2 regions of the Streptomyces sp. NPDC002779 genome follow, and region 1 is predicted to be linked to the other one. Evidence: riboswitches for the same ligand, from Rfam matches in the RefSeq annotation. Region 1 holds a riboswitch; the other holds the start of a gene.
What was found. Region 1 has a riboswitch for cyclic di-AMP ahead of ACFYW5_RS04905 (transglycosylase SLT domain-containing protein). Riboswitches for the same ligand answer to the same signal wherever they lie in the genome.
Positions count from the first base shown of each region.

Region 2: linked by a shared signal. The riboswitch ahead of ACFYW5_RS09880 (M23 family metallopeptidase) and the one ahead of ACFYW5_RS04905 (transglycosylase SLT domain-containing protein) in region 1 are both predicted to bind cyclic di-AMP.

Region 1 covers NZ_JBIAQC010000001.1:1,069,656-1,077,158, forward strand. Annotated here, with positions in the region: gene ACFYW5_RS04885 (ABC transporter permease) at 1-56, opposite strand, end outside; gene ACFYW5_RS04890 (ABC transporter ATP-binding protein) at 43-1,014, opposite strand; gene ACFYW5_RS04895 (outer membrane lipoprotein carrier protein LolA) at 1,025-2,218, opposite strand; gene ACFYW5_RS04900 (polyprenyl synthetase family protein) at 2,480-3,490, opposite strand; cyclic di-AMP (ydaO/yuaA leader) riboswitch at 4,014-4,221, shown strand; gene ACFYW5_RS04905 (transglycosylase SLT domain-containing protein) at 4,227-4,709, shown strand; gene ACFYW5_RS04910 (HAD family hydrolase) at 4,719-5,525, opposite strand; gene fahA (fumarylacetoacetase) at 5,845-7,065, shown strand; gene ACFYW5_RS04920 (M56 family metallopeptidase) at 7,285-7,503, shown strand, end outside.
Region 2 covers NZ_JBIAQC010000003.1:13,445-20,947, forward strand. Annotated here, with positions in the region: gene lhgO (L-2-hydroxyglutarate oxidase) at 1-1,165, shown strand, start outside; gene trmB (tRNA (guanosine(46)-N7)-methyltransferase TrmB) at 1,217-2,059, shown strand; gene ACFYW5_RS09875 (PrsW family intramembrane metalloprotease) at 2,112-3,458, shown strand; gene ACFYW5_RS09880 (M23 family metallopeptidase) at 3,554-4,582, opposite strand; cyclic di-AMP (ydaO/yuaA leader) riboswitch at 4,594-4,750, opposite strand; gene ACFYW5_RS09885 (PP2C family protein-serine/threonine phosphatase) at 4,981-6,078, opposite strand; tRNA gene ACFYW5_RS09890 (tRNA-Met) at 6,230-6,303, opposite strand; gene ACFYW5_RS09895 (alginate lyase family protein) at 6,355-7,503, opposite strand, start outside.

The sequences.
Region 1 (7,503 bases):
AACAGACCGAAGGTCCATCCCCTGCGCACCGGAGCGGTGAGTTCAGCCTGCGACATCGAAGCCCTCTCCCGTCAGCGCCACGAACGCGTCCTCCAGGGAGGCCCGTTCGACCCCGAAGCCACGGACGCGGACGCCCGCGGTCACCAGAGCCGCGGTGAGCTCCGCCAGGTCCCGGTCGGGCGGCTCGGCCGTCACCCGGTCCTCGGCGACCACGACATCACTCGCTCCCTGCTCCTTCAGCACCCGGGCGGCGTCCGCGGTGTCGGGGGTGGTGACCAGGAGCCTGCCGCGCACTCCGGCCGCGAGGTCGCCGACCGCGCCCTGGGTGACGAGCCGGCCCCGGGCCATCACGGCCGCGTGCGTGCACACCTGCTCGATCTCGTCGAGGAGGTGGGAGGAGAGGAAGACGGTCGTGCCGTCGCAGGCCAACTCCCGTATCAGCGAGCGGATCTCGCGCATGCCCTGCGGGTCGAGGCCGTTGGTCGGCTCGTCCAGCACCAGCAGGCGGCGCGGCTGGAGCAGCGCGGCGGCCAGGCCGAGCCGCTGCTTCATGCCGAGCGAGTACGCCCTGGCCTTCTTGGCCGCGGCGGCCGTCAGGCCCACCCGGTCCAGCGCCGCCGCGACGCGCTCGCGCCGGGTGCGCGGGTCGGCGGTCGGGTCGGCGGCGTCGTAGCGCAGGAGGTTGTCGCGGCCGGAGAGGAAGCCGTAGAGGGCGGGGCCCTCGATCAGGGCGCCCACGTGCGGGAGGACGGAGCGGGTGGCGCGGGGCATGGGGCGGCCGAGGACCCGGGCCGTGCCGGAGGTGGGTTCGATGAGGCCCATCAGCATCCGGATGGTGGTGGTCTTGCCGGAGCCGTTGGGGCCGAGGAAGCCGAAGACGCTGCCCGCCGGGACGGTCAGGTCGAGACCGTCCACGGCGAGTTGTCCGCCGCGGTAGCGCTTGGTGAGAGCGCGGGTGACGATCACGCCGTCACCCTGCTCCGGCTTCGGCTCCGCGGCGGACGTGTCGGTCATGGGTGCCTTACTACCCGGCGTTCGCGGCCTTCACCAGCGCGTCCTTGGTGACCGCGCCGACGTAGACCGTGCCGTCGTCGGTGATCAGGGCGTTGATCAGGCGGGTCTTGAAGACCGTGCCCTCGCCGAACGAGCCCTTCACCTTGTCGCCCAGGGAATCCATGAAGCCGCCGAGGTCGCCGCCGACCTCGGAGCCGGAGGGGATGCCCTCGCCGCCGGTGTCGAGGACGGCGATGGAGTTCCAGCCCTCGCCGATGACCTCCGGTTCGCCTTCCGGCTCCAGCTCGGGCGCCTTGGAGTGCTTCTCCTGCTCCTCCGCGGGGGCCTCGAGCGCGTCGTCCTCGGTGACCTTCGCGCCCTTCGGCGGGGTGAAGTCGAAGGTGGAGGCGGCCGGCTTGGCGAAGCTGACGTCGGTGAAGCCCGCGTCCACCACGGCGGCGCCGCCGCTCGACGGGGTGAGCGTGAACTTCAGCGGCATACCGGTCTTCGCGTCGACGGCCACGGTGATGGCGCCGACGGTGGTGCCGGACTGCTTGGGCTTGATGAGCAGCCGGTAGGCGTCCCGGCCCGCGACCTGCGCGGTGCCGTCGACGGTGACGGACGTGGTGTCGTCGACCGACTTCAGGGCCTCCTCGGTGAGGTCCTTGGGCGTGGCCGGGACCTCCTTGTCCGGCTCGGCGCTGTCGGGGGCGGTGCTGTGGAAGACCTCGTTGGAGGAGCTGTCGTAGCCCCAGACGTCCTTGCCGTTGTGGATGAGGCTGTACTCCGAGGAGTTCTCCAGCAGCGAGAGCTTCTGCCGGTCCGGGCCGTCGACGGCGACCCGCAGGGTGTGGCTGCCGGACACCAGCTCGGTGAGCTTGGCCGACGGGTCGGCGGACGAACCGTCCCCGGACTCCATCGCCCCGGACGCCAGCGAGCTCTCCAGACCGCCGAGGTCGGGCAGCCCCAGATCGGTGCTGACCCGCATGGTCCCGGACAGCTGCTGTACGTCGGACTCGGCGATCTTCTCGATGAGTTGCTGTGCGCTGATCTTCGGCAGGTCGGGGTCGCCGGAGTCGGCGAGGGCGGGGACGAGACCGATGGTCGCCGCCGCCACGCCCACCACCGCGACCGGAACGACGTACCGCGCGGCCTTGCGCCGCCCCGAGCGCAGGTCGTCGACCTCGTTCGCGGTCGTGCTGTCGTCGGATTCGTACGGTGCCATGTCTGACTTACCTCCGTCGTCGGCGGCGGCCTGCCAATTCCCGTGCGTCCAGCCCTTAGCCGCCATTCTCACCCGAATCGGTGAGGAGTGGTGTTTTCCGTTGTGACCATCTGACCAAATCGGCGGCCGCGAAGCGTCAGACCGCGGGCTCAACTCCGTGTACACCTGCGGTATGACACAAGAGGGCGGCGCCTCCCCCGACCCGTAGGGGTCGGGGGAGGCGCCGCCGTTTCGCCGGTGGCCCGGAAGGGGGCCGCGCCGCTAACCCGCGCGGTGCACCACCGCGTCGCACAGCTCCATCAGCGCGGCCTTGGCGTCGCACTCGGGCAGGGGCGCCAGCGAGGCCCGCGCGTCCTGGGCGTACCGCACGGTGTCCCGGCGGGCCTGCTCCAGAGCCGGGTGCGCCCGCAGCGCGGCCAGCGCCTCGGCGTGCCGCACATCGTCGGTCAGGTCGGAGTCCAGCAGCTCGCAGAGCGCGATGTCCTCCGCGAGCCCCAGCCGCTGCGCCCGCTCCCGCAGCCGCAGCACGGGCAGGGTCGCGATCCCCTCCCGGAGATCCGTACCCGGCGTCTTGCCGGACTCGCGGGAGTCGGAAGCGATGTCCAGGACGTCGTCGGCCAGCTGGAACGCGACCCCCAGCCGCTCGCCGTACTGGGTGAGCACGTCCACCACCGTCTCGTCGGCGCCCGACATCATCGCGCCGAAGCGGCACGACACCGCCACCAGCGAGCCGGTCTTCCCGGCCAGCACATCGAGGTAGTGCTCGACCGGGTCGCGCCCGTCCTGCGGTCCCGCCGTCTCCAGGATCTGCCCGGTGACCAGCCGCTCGAACGCCTCGGCCTGGACCCGGACGGCCTCCGGGCCGAGGTCGGCGAGGATGTGCGAGGCGCGGGCGAAGAGGAAGTCACCGGTGAGGACCGCGACCGAGTTCCCCCAGCGGGTGTTGGCGCTCGGCACCCCGCGCCTGACCTCGGCCTCGTCCATCACGTCGTCGTGGTACAGCGTCGCCAGGTGGGTCAGCTCCACCACCACGGCCGACGGTACGATCCCCGGCGCGTGGCGGTCCCCGAACTGCGCGCTGAGCATCACGAGCAGCGGCCTGAACCGCTTCCCGCCCGCGCGCACCAGATGCTGGGCTGCGCCCGTGATGAAGGGGACCTCGCTCTTGGTGGCCTCGAGCAGTCCCTCCTCGACAGCCGCCAATCCGGCCTGGACATCGGCTTCCAGAGCCTGGTCCCGCACGCTCAGCCCGAACGGCCCGACGACGGTCACGAGGGGTCTCCTGTCTGCTGGTGTCTACTGGCGATTACGCGGTTTGTCGATAGGTCGCTGCCTTCACTCAAGTCAGCGTATCCGGTCACGTTTCGATCACCGCTGCCGCCCACCCGTCCACGACGGGCGGTATCGGATCACGGTGGTTATGTTTTTGATCACCTGATAAGAACGGATATAGATCGACTTACGTGGAAGCGGTGGAGCGTGTCTCGAGCCGAAGAGACAACCCGCACGGATGTCCGTATCCCCCTCGCGGACGGAACCATGCTGCACGTGCCATGCGCCTTTTAGGTTGATTGCCAGATTTGGCGCGACTTGTGATCACGCGTGATGTGACTCACGCCCCCGAGTCCGCAGGCGCCCCTCAGACTTCCCCCGACACCCCTTCCCCGGCGGCCAGTTGGGCCTTGGCACTCGCAAAGATGCAACCGCCACGCATCCCGCGAACGAAGATCAAAACCCTGGATATGTGAATCCGCTACTTGTTTCGGACATGTGCTCTCGCATACGTTCCCGGCCTGTCGGGCGGACGCCTAATCCTGCCGCCGTCCGGCTCCACCGAGATTCTTCGTACGGCAGGAGCGGGGGAACCAGGTAAGTCGCCGACCCGGAACGTCTTCGGACGCGCCGGTGCGGCTCGGGGTGAAGTCGCGCGCCCTTCGCGGTGCGCGGCCGGGCAGCTCCCGCCCGAACCCGACAGCTCACCTCGCAGGCGCCGGAGAGGAACTTCGTCATGCCTGCTGCCGCTCAGCACCGTCCTGCCCGCACCAGCCGGGTCGCCCGCAAGCTCGCCGTCCTCGGCACCGGAGCCGCCGTACTCGCGCTGCCGCTCCTCGGGGCAACCACCGCCGCCGCGGCCACCCCGACCGTCACCACCGCCGCCTCGCTGGGGTACGCCAACAACCTGGACGGCTGGATCCGCGCGTCCCTCCAGGTCATGGCCCAGAAGGGGATCCCCGGCAGCTACAACGGCATCTACCGCAACATCATCCGGGAGTCCTCGGGCAACCAGTACGCGATCAACAACTGGGACTCCAACGCCGCCGCCGGCACCCCCTCCAAGGGCCTGCTCCAGGTGATCGACCCGACCTTCCAGGCGTACCACGTGTCCGGCACCTCGTGGGACCCCTACGACCCGGTCGCCAACATCACCGCCGCCTGCAACTACGCGGCGCAGCGGTACGGCTCGATCGACAACGTCTTCGGGGCGTACTGACCGGGCCCGTCACCGGAAGAGTCGTTCGAGGACGACGGCGATGCCGTCGTCCTCGTTCGACAGGGTGATCTCGTCGGCGACCGCCCTGAGTTCGGGATGGGCGTTGGCCATCGCCACGCCGTGGGCCGCCCAGTCGAACATCGGGATGTCGTTGGGCATGTCACCGAAGGCGATCGTCCCCTCCGGGCCGAGGCCCAGGTGATCCGCGGCCAGGGCGAGCCCGGTCGCCTTGGTGATGCCGCATGGCTGAAGTTCGACGGTCCCGGGCCCCGACATGGTGACCGTCGCCAGCGAACCCACCACCGAACGCGCCGTCGCCGCCAACTGGTCGTCGGACAGCTCGGGATGGCGCAGCAGCACCTTGCTGATCGGCGCGCCCCACAGGTCGTCACGCCGGCCGACGCGCACCGCGGGCAAGGTGGGGTGCGGCATCAGGTACCCGGGCTCGATCAGGGTGAGCCCGTCGACGCCGTCCTGGTCGACCGCCGCGTACACCTGTCCCACCTCGGCCTCGATCTTGCCGAGCGCGGTCTCGGCCAGCTCCTGGTCCAGGGTGACGGACCAGAGCAGACGGCCCGCGCCGGCGTCGTACACCTGCGCACCCTGCCCGCACACCGCGAGCCCCTCGCTGCCCAGGTCGTCCAGGAGCGGCCGCACCCTGGGCGCCGGCCGGCCGGTCACCACCAGGTGCCGGGCCCCCGCCTCCGCCACCCGCGCGAGTGCGGCCAGCGACCGGTCGGAGAGCGTGTCGTCGCCTCGCAGGAGGGTCCCGTCCAGGTCGGTGGCGATGAGTGAATATGCGATGGGTGCGGCCATGATCAGAGAATACGGACAGGACGCCCCCACGACTCAGCGCGAACCGGACGACCCCGGCGCCCCCCTGCGCCCCACGCGCCCCCTCCAACTCCCTTGTCCTCACCCGTTGCTGGTGACATGAGGGCACTGCCGTGACGCACGGGGCGGAGGGCAGGACGGGGCGGAGCGAGGACCGCGCGACACGGCCGCCAGCAGGCCCGACGCACCTCGGGAACTGATCGTCCCGCTCCCTTGTGCACTGCCCAAGACGGGTGCCCCACCCGTAACGTGTGCGGCGACGACACGGACCCGTGGCACGCACGAGAGTGAGGCAGCACCCATGCCCCCCTTTGATGTCCCCGAGGGCGACCCCTTCGGCCCGCACAACCTTCCGTACGGTGTCTTCTCCCTCCCCGGTGAGGACGGCGAGCGCCGGGTCGGTGTACGGCTCGGCGACCACGTCCTCGACGCGGGCGCGGCGGCGCTGGCCCTGGGTTCCCCGTACGCCTCCCTGCTCGCCCGGCCCACGCTGAACCCGCTGCTGGCGGCGGGCCGCACCGCCTGGTCGGACGTGCGCCGCGCGCTGACCGCCTGGGTCACGGTGCCGTCCCACCGGGAGACCATCGAGCCGCTGTTCCACCCGCTCTCCGCGGTGGCCCTGCACCTGCCCTTCGAGGTCGCGGACTACGTGGACTTCTACGCCTCCGAGAACCACGCCCGGAACGTCGGCCAGATGTTCCGCCCGGACGCCGCGGACTCCCTCACCCCGAACTGGAAGCACCTCCCGATCGGCTACCACGGCCGCTCGGGCACGGTCGTGGTCTCGGGCACCGATGTCGTACGGCCCTCCGGCCAGCGCAAGGCGCCGGCCGACGCGGCGCCCGTCTTCGGCCCGTCCGTCCGCCTGGACATCGAGGCCGAGGTCGGCTTCGTGGTGGGCGTGCCGTCGGCGATGGGCGGCCCGGTCGGCCTCGGCGACTTCCGGGAGCACGTCTTCGGCCTGTGCCTGCTCAACGACTGGTCCGCGCGCGACATCCAGGCCTGGGAGTACGTCCCGCTCGGCCCCTTCCTCGGCAAGTCCTTCGCCACCTCGGTGTCGGCCTGGATCACCCCGCTGGACGCGCTGGAGGAGGCCCGGGTGGCCCCTCCTGAGCGCACCCACGACCTGCTTCCCTACCTGGACGACGCGGTCGAGGAACCCGCCGGTTACGACCTGCGCATCTCGGTCTCCCTCAACGGTCATGTGATCTCCGAACCTCCCTTCTCGACGATGTACTGGACGGCCGCCCAGCAGCTGGCCCACATGACGGTCAACGGCGCCTCCCTGCGCACCGGCGACCTCTACGGTTCCGGCACGGTCAGCGGCCCGGCGGAACGCGAGCGCGGCTCCCTGCTGGAGCTCACCTGGAACGGCCGGGACGTCCTGGAGCTCCCCGACGGCAAGCGGACCTTCCTGGAGGACGGCGACGTGGTGACGCTGTCGGCGTGGGCCCCGGGAGCGGACGGGGCGCGGGTGGGGCTGGGCGAGGTCACCGGGCGGGTGGTGGCCGCCGGGGCCTGATCCCACCGCCTGCCGAACGGCCATCGCCCCCGCGGGAGTTGCCGCTCGCGGCCGCTCCCCTCGGGTCGAACGGTTCGATGGCCGCCGATGTCTGCCGCGTACCGCCGCTCGCCGTCATACTGGGCGGCGGACGGTGCGCGCGGGACACGCTCTCGCACCGCCCGCGCACAGCCCGCCCCGCAGCCGCCCTTGTCCCGACCAGGATCCGGAGCCCGTGGCATGACCGTCTGCCTGCTCCTGCTGAGCGCCGTCGCTCTGCTGGCCGCCGTGCCGGTACCGCGTTCCCTGACCCGGGCCATGTGGCCGGAGCGGGAGCCGGTGGTCGCGCTGTGGGTGTGGCAGTGCCTGGTCGCGACCGTGCTGCTGTGCTGTCTGACGGCCCTCGTCCTGGGCGCCGCCGCCGTCTTCCACACGGTCCGCGACCATGTCTTCGCGCCC
Region 2 (7,503 bases), on a different contig from region 1:
GGGGATCGTCGGGCTGTCCACGGCGTACGCGATCACGCGGGCCGCGCCCGGTACCCGCGTCACCGTGCTGGAGAAGGAGACCGGGCCCGCCCGGCACCAGACCGGACGGAACAGCGGGGTGATCCACAGCGGGATCTACTACCGGCCCGGATCGCTGAAGGCGCGGTACGCCGTGCGCGGTGCCGCCGAGATGGTCAAGTTCTGCGCCGAGTACGACATCGCCCATGCCGTCACCGGGAAGCTGATCGTCGCCACCGAGCGCTCGGAGCTGCCCCGGCTGCACGCGCTGGTCCAGCGCGGCCGGGAGAACGGCATTGCGGTGCGGGAGCTGGGCGCCGCGCAGATCGCCGACTACGAGCCGGAGGTGCGCGGACTGGCGGCCATACAGGTCGCCACCACCGGGATCTGCGACTTCGTGGGGGTCGCCCGGCGGCTGGCCGAGGCGTCGGGGGCGGAGATCCGGTACGGCGCCGAGGTGGTCCGGGTGGACCGGCGGCCGGAGCTCGGGGTCGCCGTGCGCACGGCGGACGGGGACGTGGTGCGCGGGCGGGTGCTCGTGAACTGTGCCGGGCTGTACTGCGACGAGGTCGCCCGGCTCACCGGGGACGAGCCGGGGATGCGGATCGTGCCGTTCCGGGGGGAGTACTACACGCTGGCGCGGCCCGAGCTGGTGCGGGGGCTGGTGTATCCGGTGCCGGATCCGGCGTTCCCGTTTCTCGGGGTGCATCTGACGCGGGGGATCGACGGAGGGGTCCACGTCGGGCCCAACGCGGTGCCGGCGCTGGCCCGGGAGGGGTACGGCTGGGGGGTCGTACGGCCCCGGGAGCTCGCCTCGACGCTGGGGTGGCCGGGGTCGTGGTCGATAGCCCGGCGGCATTGGCGGTACGGCGCGGGCGAGCTGCGGCGGTCGGTGTCGAAGGCGGCGTTCACGCAGGCGGTGCGGCGGATGCTGCCGGCGGTGACCGAGGAGGACCTGCTGCCCGCGGCGGCGGGGGTGCGGGCGCAGGCGGTGCTCCGGGACGGGACGCTGGTGGACGACTTCCTGATCAAGGAGGGGGCGCGGGCGGTGCATGTGCTGAACGCGCCTTCCCCGGCGGCCACGGCGTCCCTGCCGATCGGGCGGGAAGTGGCCCGGCGGGCGTTGGCGGTGCTGGGGTCGGTGTGACGGGCTCCGCCGCTGCCCCGCACTCCGTCAACACGTAAAATCGACCCCACTGTGTCTGACTCCCTCCACACCCCCGAAGCCCCCCACTCCGCCCCCGGTCATGAGCCCGGTGCGCCCCTTCGGCAAGCGCGGGCCAAGGGGGAGCCGCGGTTCCCCCACGGGCCCCAGCCCGATCCCGCCGGGTCGCACTTCGAGCGGCGGATCCGCAGTTTCCAGCCCCGGCGCAGCCGGGTGACCACGGGACAGGCGGACGCGCTGCGGCGGCTGTGGCCCGCGTGGGGCCTGGACATCGACGGCCGACAGGTCCTCGACCTCGGCCGGCTCTTCGGGAACGACCACCCGGTCGTCCTGGAGATCGGGTTCGGGATGGGCGAGGCCACCGCCCAGATGGCCGCCGCGGACCCGGCGACCAATGTGCTCGCCGTCGACGTGCACACCCCGGGCCAGGGCAATCTGCTCAACCTCGCCGAGCACCAGGGACTGACCAACATCCGGGTCGGCAACGGCGACGCCATCATCCTGCTCCGCGAGATGCTCGCCCCGGACTCGCTCGACGGGCTCCGGGTCTTCTTCCCGGACCCCTGGCCGAAGAAGCGGCACCACAAGCGGCGGCTGATCCAGCCGGAGTTCCTCAGCCTCGCCGCGACCCGGCTCAGGCCCGGTGCGGTCCTGCACTGCGCGACCGACTGGGAGCCGTACGCCGCACAGATGCTCGAGGTGCTGACGGCCCACCCGGGCTTCGAGAACACGCAGGCCGACGGCGGTTTTGCGCCGCGTCCCGGGTTCCGGCCGCTGACCCGTTTCGAGGGCCAGGGACTGGACAAGGGTCATGTGGTGAACGACCTGCTGTTCCGGCGCGTACCGCACCGAGACGAATCCCCCGCCGGCGCCTGAGCCCACCGCGCTCCTGTGCGGGCAGCGCCCTTCCCTCGTTAGGGTCAATGCCGTGGCCACCAGTCCCCCGTACCCGACGCAACCCCCCGGTCCTCCCGGCGGCACACTGCGGCACGCGCACTGGTGGCAGCGGACGGGGGTGCGCTACGGCGCGCTGATCACCCTTCTCACCCTCTCCGGCCTGGTGATCCTCGCCCTGGTCCGCGAACAGACCGGCACCGAGGGCTTCCTGGTCGGACTGGGCCTGGCCGTGCTGCCCGTGCCGCTGCTGATAGCCGCCTTCCGGTGGCTGGACCGGGTCGAGCCGGGCCCCTGGCGGAACCTGCTGTTCGCCTTCGCCTGGGGCGCCTGCGCGGCGGCGCTGATAGCCATCGTCGCCAACAGCTTCGCGACGAGATGGATAGCGACGGCCACCGCGGACCCCTCCAGCGCCGACACCCTCGGGGCGACCGTGATAGCGCCGGTCGTGGAGGAGTCGGCGAAAGCGGCCGCCGTCCTGCTCGTCTTCCTCTTCCGGCGCCGGGACTTCACCGGGCTGGTCGACGGGGTGGTGATAGCGGGGGTCACCGCCACCGGCTTCGCGTTCACCGAGAACATCCTCTATCTCGGCACCGCCTTCGGCACCGACCAGATCACCGGCGGCAGCGGCATCGCCTCCGTGACGGCGGCGACCTTCTTCGTGCGCATCGTCATGTCGCCCTTCGCGCACCCTCTCTTCACGGTCCTCACCGGCATCGGCTTCGGTGTCGCCGCGCTCTCCGGCGACCGCCGGCGCCGGCTGCGGGCCCTGCTGCCGCTGGCCGGGCTGCTGCTCGCGATGGGCCTGCACGCGATGTGGAACGGTTCCTCGGTCTTCGGCCCGTACGGCTTCTTCGCCGTGTACGGGGCGATCATGGTCCCCGCGTTCGGGCTGCTGACGTGGCTGGTGATCTGGACCCGGCAGCGTGAGCTGCGCACCGTGCGGGAGGAACTGCCCGCCTACGCCGTCGCCGGCTGGCTCACCCCGGGCGAGCCCTTCGCGCTCGCCTCCATGCGGGCCCGGCGCCTGGCCCGGCAGTACGCCCGCCGCCGCGCCGGGAGGCAGGCGGCACGGGAGGTGGCGCGGTACGAGGCGTACGCGACCTCGCTGGCGTTCCTGCGCCACCGGGGGCGCCGGGGCCGCGCGGGCGCCGACTTCGTCGTACGGGAGCAGGAGCTGCTGCGGGAGCTGTGGCGCCGCCGGGAGGTCGCCCGCCCGGCCCTGGACCACGCGGCCCGCGCCATCGCCCCGCCGGTGCCGGTGGTGGCGGCACCCTGGCCGATGCACGGCGTCTACGGCTACCCGGCGCAGCCGACGTACCAGCCCTTTCCGGCGTACCCGGCGGGCCCGTACCCCGCGTACAACCCGTACCGGTCGTGAGGGCCGCCGTCGCAAGTACCGCGGACACCAAAAACCGGCAGCCCTGACGTCGGGGGGACGTCGTCAGGACCGCCGGGGTTCTGGCGAGGGCTGGGTCAGGGGTTGAGGCCCTTGCTGCGCAGCCAGGCGAGCGGGTCGATGCCGGAGGAGGAGCCCTCGGGGTGGACCTCCATGTGGAGGTGGGCACCGGTGACGTTGCCGGTCGCGCCCACGCGGCCGATGACGTCGCCCGTGGCGACCTTCTGCCCGACGCTGACGCTGATCGAGGACTGGTGGGCGTACCAGATCTCGGTGCCGTCCTCCAGGGTGAGCACGGTCTTGTAGCCGTAGGAGCCGTCGTACCCGGCGTAGGTGATCGTGCCGGTGTGCACCGCCTTGAGCAGCGTGCCCGTGGGAGCGGCGAAGTCGGCGCCGGTGTGGTAGCCGGAGGACCACAGCGCGCCGGCCTGACCGTAGGTCGAGGTGATGGTGTACGAGGAGGTCGGCAGCGCGAACTGCTTGGCGAGGGCGGCAAGGCGCTCGGCCTCGGCCTTCTCGCGGGCTTCCTCCTCGGCCTTGGCCTTGGCGGCGGCGGCCTTGGCCTTCGCCTCCTTCTCGGCCTCGGCCAGGGCTTCCGCGGCGGCCTTCTCGGCGGCAGCGGCGGCGGCCTCGGCGGCCTTGGTGTCGACCTGCTCCTGCTGCTGCTCGGCCTGGGCCATGATCCGGGCGCGCAGCGCCTCACCGGCGTCCGCGGCACCCTGCCCGGTGTCCGTGGTGGTCATGCCGACGGTGCTGAGCGGGGTGGCCGAGGTCTCGGGGATCTGCTCCGCCGAGTCGTCGGAGATCAGCGGCAGGTCGGGCATGGTGATCGCGACCGGCGGCTTGCCGGACTGGGCGCTGGCCATGCCGCCCGCGCCGACGGCGGCTATGACACCGACGCCGAGCACCGTGGAGCTACGGGCGAGTCCGCCGCCGCGCTGCTTGGCGACGCGGTGCCGGCCGCGTACCGGGCGAATGGATTCCGCGGTGGGGTTCCATTCCTCCCAGGGGCCCTCGTCGGTGCGGTGGCTGCCGTAGGAGAAGGCCTCGTCACTGCGCTGGCTCGGCACGAACGGGGCCTCGGGGGCAGGCCGGTTTGACGCCACGTGGGCGTGCTCCTTTCCTTCCTTCTCGCCTACCGGGTTAGCTGACGGGTTCGGAGCAGGAAGGTCTCCTACGCGCGTATATCAGCCGTTTCTGCGCGGCTGATTACGCCCGATTCACCCCAATGAGTGGTTCCCCGGTTCCCTTGCGGGATTCGGCGCGTGCGCACGGAGCCGCCTCTTGTGACGGCTGGGACGACCGCGCTGCGTTATCGAACGTTAATAGACACGGGCCGCGGATTCCAAGCTGTTCCTCTTGATCGTTAACGACTCCGGCCTGGACTTTCAGGTCACTAGGGCGCCAAAACGGGCGACTTGACCAAGCCTCATGCGTCACACACGTATTGACGGTGCGTCAGTTGTTATGCGGAGGGCTCCCATCCGATCACCGCCCGTGACGATCAGGGTCGGCGCACCGCGAGCAGCGCCATGTCGTCCGCCATCCCCCCTCCGCAGTGCTCGCGCACCTCCTCGGCGAGGGCGCGGATCAGGGCACCGGGGTCGCGGAAGACGCGCCCGGACAAACGACGTTCGGGGTCGAAGAAGACGCCCTGCGCGTCGCGGGCCTCCGAGAGGCCGTCGGTGTGCAGGAGCAGGGTGGTGCCGGGAGGGAAGGGGGCCTCGTCGGCGCGGTCGGGCCAGTCGCCGAGGTCGCTCATGCCCAGCGGGAGGGCGGGCTCACGGGCGCGCAGCGGGCGCACGGTGCCGTCGGGGTGGAGCAGCAGCGGGGGCGGGTGGCCGCGGTTGACGACGCGCACGGGCCCCTCCCCGTGCGGGAGTTCGGCGAGCACGGCGGTCGTGAACCCCTCGACGGCGTCGATCCCGTCGCGCCGCGCGCCCTCCCGGGCCAGCGCCCGCTCCAGCCGCCGCGCGACCGCCTCCAGGCTCGGCTCCTGCTCGGCCGCTTCCCGGAACGCCCCGATGACGACGGCGACGGCGGCGACGGCCCCCATCCCCTTGCCGCGCACATCGCCGACGACGACCCGGACGCCGTACGCGCTGTCCTGCACCGCGTACAGATCGCCGCCGATGTAGGCGTCGGCCTGCGCCGCCTCGTAGCGGGCGGCGATGTCGTAGCCGCCGATCCGCTCCAGGGGTTCGGGCAGGACGGCGCGCTGGGTGGCCACGGCGATCTCGCGCTGGGTGGCGAGCCGCAGATCGCCGCGGCGCACGACGCGGTTGAGGACGACGGCCAGGACGGCGACGGTGATCACGGTGACCACCTCGGTGACCGTGTCCGGGTCCATGCCGAAGCCCAGCCGGATGTGGACGGCGTAGGCGGCGATCAGGGACACGGCCCCGACGGCGATTGTGCCGCTGAGTGCGTAGAACGGGGCGGCCACCAGCGGGGCGGCGGTGAAGAAGGGGATCGCGGTGAAGCCCCGGGGGGTGACGAAGTCGTAGAGGACACCGCCCGCGATCAGCAGCAGCGGGAGCAGGCGGACGAAGGTGCCTGCGGACGACGGGTGCCGGGTCCCGTCCACGCCTGAAGCCCGCACTGCCCGCCTCCCGCCACGTCCGCCGTCCCTCCAGGTTTCCCGGAGCGGCGGCGGGCGGCGAACGGTGTGGGCCGAGTGGATGAGGCGGGGAAACGCACCAGTGGAAAAACACCCAGGGCCGGAACCAATGGTTCCGGCCCTGGGTCTTCAGTAGCGGGGACAGGATTTGAACCTGCGACCTCTGGGTTATGAGCCCAGCGAGCTACCGAGCTGCTCCACCCCGCGTCGTTGACACCAGTGTACGCCATTCGCGGGACCCCCTGCGCACGCGTTTCTTCACGCCCCGGGATTGCCCGCGTGGGTGAGCGTCTCCCAGGCCACGAAGAGATCGTCGGTACCGGCCGGACGGGTCTTCTCGGCGAGCGCGCGGGCCGCGGAGCCGCCGAGGCCGCGGTTGACCGCGACCTCCAGGTCGGGCCCCATGTTCCGCTCGACCCGGCCGCCGCACAGCCAGGCCGGCGCGGGCTCGCCCAGCTGGTGGCGGGCGTGCAGTTCGAGCGCGGCCGTGAGCCGGTCCTCGGCCTCGCCATACAGGTCGACGCCCTGGTGCCGGGCGGTCTCGGCGATGTGCGCGGTGGCGGCGACGGAGTAGCCGACGTGCTGGAAGTTGCGGCAGCTCTCCTGGGTGACGCCGTCCTTGTACTCCGTCTGCCGGAACCAGTACGCCGCCAGCCGCTGCGGGGTGTTCATGCTCGACCCCGCCGGGGTGAGCGGGAGGGGGCCGTCCTTCTCCAGGTAGAAGTAGGCGGGCACGCGGTCGCGGAAGCGGGCGAGGGCGTGGTCGAAGGTTTGGTGGTCGTCGAGGAAGACGGCGATGCCGATGGCGGCGTCGGTGGTGATGAGGTCCCAGTTGCCGTTGGTGTCCGGGGCCTTGCGGGTGACGTGCGGCAGGTGCGCGGTGCGGAGCATCGTCTCGAACCGGCGTACCCGGTCCTCGGGCCAGCCCGCGCCCTCGCTGTGCCGGACGATCTCGGCGGCCCGCGCCCAGGTGGACCCCGACCAGCCGGCCTGCAGCCCGGCGTTCTGCCCGCTGTGCCGCTTCAGCCGCGCCGACCAGGCGTCCATGATCTCCCTGGCCTTCACGGCGTGCTGCCGCTTGCCGGTCACCGTGAACAGCAGGGCCTGCGTGTAGGCGGCGATGGCGTCCTCGCGCTCCTGCACGCACCCGCGCCCGGCCTTGCTCCCGGCGGGACAGTGGACGTCCGCGTACGGCTCGGCCCGGTACTTGTAGGCGCCGTACCTGCTGTCCCGCATCGCGAGGTATGCCTTCAGCCACGGCTGCTTCCCGGCGGTGACGTTCTTGCGCACGGCGGCCAGCTGCGACGCGCTGACGAGGACGCCGGGGTGGGTGAACTCGGCGTCGGGCGGCAGGGCGCGCGCCATGGTGCGGGAGTCGGCACCGGTCGCTCCGCAGGCGGTGCCGAG